Linked DNA regions of Hymenobacter swuensis DY53. The protein of the gene in region 1 interacts with the protein of each later gene in a pairwise test. Links are inferred from orthologs where the notes say so. Each region holds a gene or a part of one and is shown on either strand. Other genes may lie near its edges.

What was found.
Region 2: the proteins of dprA (region 1) and recA interact in binary tests that used the Bacillus subtilis proteins (3 or more experiments, as listed by UniProt). The link is inferred for Hymenobacter swuensis DY53 from one-to-one orthologs.

The regions. Positions count from the first base shown.
Region 1 is NZ_CP007145.1:2,610,870-2,613,997, forward strand. Bases 82-2,886 are described here. They hold dprA (DNA-processing protein DprA), read left to right. Parts: upstream 82-815; coding sequence 816-1,958; downstream 1,959-2,886. Other genes in these bases: HSW_RS12555 (MerR family transcriptional regulator), read left to right, coding at 82-160; HSW_RS22850 (aminotransferase class IV), read left to right, coding at 2,173-2,886. In the rest of the region: more of HSW_RS12555, read left to right, coding at 1-81; more of HSW_RS22850, read left to right, coding at 2,887-3,006; HSW_RS12570 (hypothetical protein), read right to left, coding at 3,045-3,128. UniProt on the Bacillus subtilis protein: Protein that helps load RecA onto ssDNA during transformation. Binds cooperatively to circular ssDNA, is able to bridge different segments of DNA. Favors the loading of RecA onto SsbA- or SsbB-coated ssDNA and formation of RecA-DNA filaments.
Region 2 is NZ_CP007145.1:3,942,209-3,945,352, forward strand. Bases 155-2,975 are described here. They hold recA (recombinase RecA), read left to right. Parts: upstream 155-920; coding sequence 921-2,030; downstream 2,031-2,975. Other genes in these bases: HSW_RS18280 (hypothetical protein), read right to left, coding at 155-726; HSW_RS18290 (DUF3108 domain-containing protein), read left to right, coding at 2,273-2,975. In the rest of the region: more of HSW_RS18280, read right to left, coding at 1-154; more of HSW_RS18290, read left to right, coding at 2,976-3,103. UniProt on the Bacillus subtilis protein: Multifunctional protein involved in homologous recombination, DNA repair and competence.

The DNA.
Region 1 (3,128 bases):
GGAGCGCGGCTATACCATCCCCGGCGCCCGCGATATGCTCAAGCAGAAAGGCCCCCAGCTCAAGGAAAAAATCGACGTCATCCAGAGCCTGGAGAAAATCCGCAAGTTCATGGTGACGATGAAGAAGGAGCTGGATGCTATTGGGAAGGCGCAGCAGTAGGATCAATTAACATAATGAATGTCAATTATTTATGCTACTTAATAAATTGATTTACAGCGAAAAACACGTCAATCAATTCATTACAACAATTTGGTTAGTCAGCTTAGTACTTGTACTGCTAACCACATTCACTCCGCTAGAATTTAACCCGATTCAGCTAACCTATCTACCCAGATGGGGCCTTTGGTTCTTGGTCATCCCAGCTACACAGTGGCTCAGGACATCTACCAGGATTTTGCCGTGGCTCTGGAAATCTATACCCTGGCTGCTTTGGGTGCCGCTTTTAGCCCTCCAATTGGCATATTCTATCAAGTCATACATTCGTTATCCTACCTATAATGTCTTCAGGAATATTCGCTATATGCTTCTCATCTTCGAGGATGTGTTTGCCGCCCAGTTACGCACTCCGTATTACTTCTACACTTGGCATACAAATACTATCCATTACCGTTGGGGGAGTCGGATTGTAGCTCAGCAGCTACTTGATACCCCATGGGGCGGCGAGCCACGACGGGTTATTATCACCCCGCTTTTGCCAGGCCTTCAGTGGAGTCAACCTATAGCTGATGATCTGCTGTTGCATGCTCCATGGCAGCCTGTAGATACTGCTTCTGTGAAATAGCATAGAAACTTAATTGACTGCTACATCAGACTTATGCCTCAGATTAACAGTGCCAACGATACTCTGCTCCACGAAGTCGCCCTGACGCTGTTCCCCAACATCGGGCCGCAGCTGACGCGGCAGCTGATGAGCTACGGGGGCTCGGCGAGGAACGTGCTGCACCTGCCGCCGGGTAAGCTGCTCAAGATTCCGGGCGTGGGGCCGGCTACAGCGGCCATTCTCACCGGTGCAGGACGCGGCAACGCGTTGCGGCAGGCCGAGGCCAGTCTGCGCCGGGCGGAGAAGGACGGCGTGCAACTGCTGTTTTACACCAGCAAGCAGTTTCCGGCCCGCCTCAGACAGATTCCCGACGCTCCTGCCCTGCTCTACTACCAAGGTACCGCCGACCTCAACCAACCTAAAACCCTGGCCATCGTAGGCACCCGCCAGGCCACCGACTACGGCCGCGAGCAAACCGAGCGGATCATCAAGGGCATCATACCACACAAGCCACTCATCGTCAGCGGACTGGCCTACGGCATCGATATTGCCGCTCACCGTGCCGCGTTGCAGGAAGGACTGGAAACCGTGGGCATCATGGCTACCGGCTTGGATGTGCTCTACCCGGCCGTGCACCGTAAAACCGCCGAAAAGATGCTCGCCCAGGGCGGCCTGCTCACCGAATTTTCCTTCGGCACCCAGCCCGACAAGTACAACTTCCCGTCGAGGAATAGAATTATTGCGGGCCTCTCAGACGGCACCGTGGTGGTGGAAGCCGCTAAAAAAGGCGGCGCGCTTATCACTGCCGACCTGGCCCTGGACTACGACCGGGACGTGCTGGCTGTGCCCGGCCCACTGGGTTCGGCGGCTTCCGAAGGCTGCCACGACCTCATCAAGGCCAACCGCGCCGCCCTGTACTCCGAGCCTGCCGACATCGAGCAGCTTCTCAACTGGGACTTGGTCCTGCACCTAACCGGCAAGCCCAAAAGCCCTACTATCTACGACCCGCTGGACTTTACGCCAGAAGAGTTGCAACTGCTACTGGTGCTACAGGCTGCCCCCAACCGCGAGGAACACCTCGATACGCTGGCCTGGAAAGCGCAGCAGCCAGTGCATCAGGTGGCTTCTCTCCTGCTGGGGCTGGAGTTCCGCAGCATCCTGAAGGCCCTGCCGGGCAAACGGTTTGGGCTGTTGTAGGGTATAAAATAGTAGCGTAAAATCGTGGAACGCAAAAATGTTCCACGGGGAACCTTGTGTCTTCATCCTTACCTTTCAGGCCAGAAACGCAAGGTATCAGCGTCTTATCGGTGCAGAAAAAATCTGCTCTTTTCTGGCTGGTCAGCTATTCCGACAGCCCAGCACTCAATCGTTTCGGTCCTTGGTTACGGATACCTCTGCTTTCTTTGCAGCTATGCTAGTGCTCTACAATGGCGAATTGCTGCCGGCCGATACGGTGCGCCTGCCGCTGCCCAACCGGGGCCTGTACTTCAACGACGGCTTTTTCGAGACGCTTGTGTGGGAGCCGGCCGGCCTGCGCTACCTCCCCTATCACGTAGCGCGCATGCAGCGGGCCGCCACCGCCCTGAGCCTGGAATTACCGGCCACCCTGGCTTCAGCCGCGGCCCTTACGGCCACCGTGCAGCAGTTAATCGGCACTGCCCCGGAGCCGGTACAGCGGCTCCGGCTGCAGCTGTGGCGTAGCGGCGGCGGCCTTTACGCTCCTGCCACCACGCAACCCGACTGGCTGTTGACCACGCAGCCTTTCGCCGCGGTGGAAACGCCCGTTCTGCAGTGCGACTTCGCAACGACGGTACGCACGCACTCCTCATCGGTGTCGTTCTGCAAAGGGCCCAATGCCCTCCTCTACGTACTGGCGGCGCAGGAGCGGCAGCGGCGCAGGCTGGACGAGGTGATACTGCTCTCGCATGAGGGCTACGTGGCCGAAACGGTAGCCGCCGCTCTGGGTTGGATTCGGCAAAAGACCATCTACGCGCCGACTGAGGCCGCGGGTGGCGTGGCCGGGACGCGCCTGGCGCATCTGCGAACTACGGCCGCTGCGTTGGGGCTGCTCTGGCGCGAAGGCCTATATGAGCCGGACGAGCTTCTGCGGGCAGAAGCCGTATTCACCGCCAACGTGGCCGGAGTTCGGGCGGTTCAGCAAATAGGCACCGTGGAGTTTCACTCCGCTACCCACCCCCTGCTGCGGCGGTTATGCCTGGCGGAGGCAACCACCCCCGGGGGCTAACGGCCGCTCCTGGTGCGGCGTTCGGGTTTCTTGCCGGATCAGCCCACCAGGGCTACCACCGCGGGACGGTTGCGCAACTGAAACCAGCTCTCAAAAAACTCAGTTAAATCCTCCTCCGTTAC
Region 2 (3,144 bases), 1.3 Mb from region 1 along the record:
CAGGCCGGTAGCCACGTTGAACAACGTCTGCAGCGGTTTATCAATAGTATCCAGCTGCCCACCAACGTGGGTAGCCGTGAACTGAAACGGCAGCTTCAGTAGCCAGCCCGTGGAGTCGCCCAAAAGGCGGCGCTCCACGCTCAGGCCGCCGGCCACTTCCTCCTGGTAGTTGCTGAAGCGGTACTGCTGCCGCCGCCAGTTCACCCAGGCATCCAGAAACGTATTATCTGTCAGGTATTGATACTGCACGCCTTCTTCCAGTCGGTCGTATAGTACCCGCTCAAAGTCATACATCGGCTCGATGTAGCCGTGCTGCAGGTTACCTTCAATGTTGCCGAACAGCAGCCGGTGTGGCCCCTGCGCGTACTTGAGTGTGAACAAGGGCCGCACCTGCCGCAGCCGCTGCGTGCCGTAGTCCTTCTGCAGAAAAATGCCGGCCTCCAGCCGCAGGTTAGCTGCCGGGAAATACACCAGCCGCGGGGCCAGCTGCGCCCCAAAGTAGGTCAGGCCGGGGTCAATTTTGTTGAAATACTCGTTGTCTTTATTGTAGAGCAGCCCCTGCACTTCCAGCCGCACCTGCCGCTCATAGCTCGGGCCCAGCGGCAGGCGGTTAAAGAAAGCCCGGTTATCCAGTTGCGCCTGCGCGGCTCCCGTCAGGGCCAGCCACGCTACCAGCGTCAGTATCAGAACCCTAGAAGCCCGGTTTGATTCCAAAAAATTTAGCACAGAAAAAACATCCTGAATTCAACGAATTTTTTTAGCATTGCGGGCACAAAATATAGTCCGGCGGCGTTACCATGAGCCGCCCCTGACCGGCCCCGTTTCTACTGCTTCCTGCGCTCGGGCAAGTGGTTGTTCCGGCCGGCTAAAAGGCCTACATTCACCAAACCTAAGCATTTCCAAACAACCCCTTTATACTAATGGCAGCAACCACTGAAAAGGCTGAGAAAGCGGAAAAAACCGCCTCTAACCCCCAGGCCGAGAAACTCAAAGCCCTTCAGCTTACCCTCGATAAGCTAGATAAGAGCTACGGCAAAGGTACCGTGATGAAGCTCAGCGACAACAAGGTGATGGACATTGAAGTCATCAGCACCGGCTCGTTAGGGCTGGATATTGCGCTGGGTGTGGGTGGTCTGCCTAAGGGCCGCGTAGTGGAAATCTACGGCCCGGAATCGTCGGGTAAAACGACCCTCACGATGCACTGCATTGCTGAGGCGCAGAAAAAGGGGGGTATTGCCGCCTTCATTGATGCCGAGCACGCCTTCGATCCGCTGTACGCCAAGAAACTCGGTATCGACACAGCCAACCTGCTCATCGCCCAGCCCGACAATGGCGAGCAGGCGCTGGAAATTGCCGACCAGCTGATTTCCTCCGGCGCCATCGACATCATTGTGATTGACTCCGTAGCCGCTCTGGTACCGAAAGGCGAGTTGGAAGGCGACATGGGCGACTCGAAAGTGGGTCTGCATGCCCGCCTCATGAGCCAGGCCCTGCGGAAGCTCACCGGCACCATCAATAAAACCGGCTGCTGCTGCATCTTTATCAACCAGCTGCGCGAGAAAATCGGGGTGATGTTCGGTTCACCCGAAACCACTACCGGTGGTAACGCCCTGAAATTCTACGCTTCGGTTCGCCTGGATATCCGCCGCATTGGCCAGATCAAGGAGGACAAAGACAATATCACCGGTAACCGCACTAAGGTGAAGGTGGTGAAGAACAAGGTAGCACCGCCTTTCAAAGTCATTGAATTCGACATCCTGTATGGCGAAGGCATTTCCAAAGTGGGTGAAATTCTGGACTTGGGCGTGGACATGGGCATCATTGCCAAATCGGGCTCCTGGTTCTCTTACGAAGGCAACCGCCTGGGTCAGGGCCGCGAAGGCGTGAAAACCGTCCTGCTCGACAACCCGGAGCTGGCTGATAAAATCGAAGCCCAGATTCGGGCTAAGGTGAAAGGTGCCCCCGAGGAAGCCTTGGCTGCTATTCCCGAGGACCACACCACCGACGAAGACGAGGACGACGACCTGTAAGCTTTGCACAAGCTCTTGGAGTGAAAAAAGCCCTGCCGGACAACCGGCAGGGTTTTCTTTTGCGTATGGCTCACGCTCGATGCCTTCCGGTTTTTCACACGATGCGTAACTGGTCGATACCGGTTTTAGTATCGGATTCTACCGCGTTTGACAGCTGCTTTTTGGCTCTGTCAGAATCCGAGTATCTTTGCTGGCACCGCATTTGAGAAGGTCCCGGCTACACTCTACTTTGCCGCTTGTCCATGAACCGCCGCTGGCTTCTGTTTTCTGTGCTGACCCTGCCGCTGGCTGCGGCACTCACAGCGTTTGGCCCGGCCTCCGAGGCCACCCGCACCGTCTCCAATCAAAGTTTTGACCGAGGCGAAACCTTGCAATATAAGGTGCATTATGGCCTCATCAACGCGGCAGAGGCCACTATTGAGGTCGACGATGCCGTGCATCGAGTGAATGAGCGGCCCTGCTACAAGGCCACCGTTACGGGCCGTACCACGGGCTCCTTCGACTTCTTCCTGCGCATCCGCGACACCTGGCGCTCTTACATCGATACCACCAGCATTCTACCGCAACGGTTCTTCCGCAACATTGAGGAGAACAACTACCGCAAGCGCGAAACTGTGGACTTTGATCATGCTCGCGACGTAGCCGATGTGGAAAGCCACAAGCGCGATAAAAACAACGTCAAGAAGGGCACGTTCAAAATCCCGAATAACGTGCAGGACATTGTCAGCGGCTTTTATTTCCTGCGCACCCTGAATTATGACCAGCGCAAGGTGGGGGAAGTAATCAAGGTGCAGGGTTTCTTCGACGAAGACGTGTTTAACATGGATGTGGTGTATAAGGGCCGCGAAGTGGTGGAAACTAAGGCCGGCACCATTCGCACCATCCGGCTGGTGCCTAAAATGCCCAGCAACAAGATCTTTAAGGGAGAAAATGCCGTTTCGGTGTATCTCTCCGACGACCGGAATAAGGTTCCGGTCCTGATTCAGGCCGAAATGTTTGTAGGGGCCGTGAAGGTCGACCTCTACAAATACAAAGGCCTCCGAAACCGGCTAAATCTGGTGGCGCAAAAATGATTCTGTGTGAAGCGGCTTCCGTTGGGGGCCGCTTTTCTTTT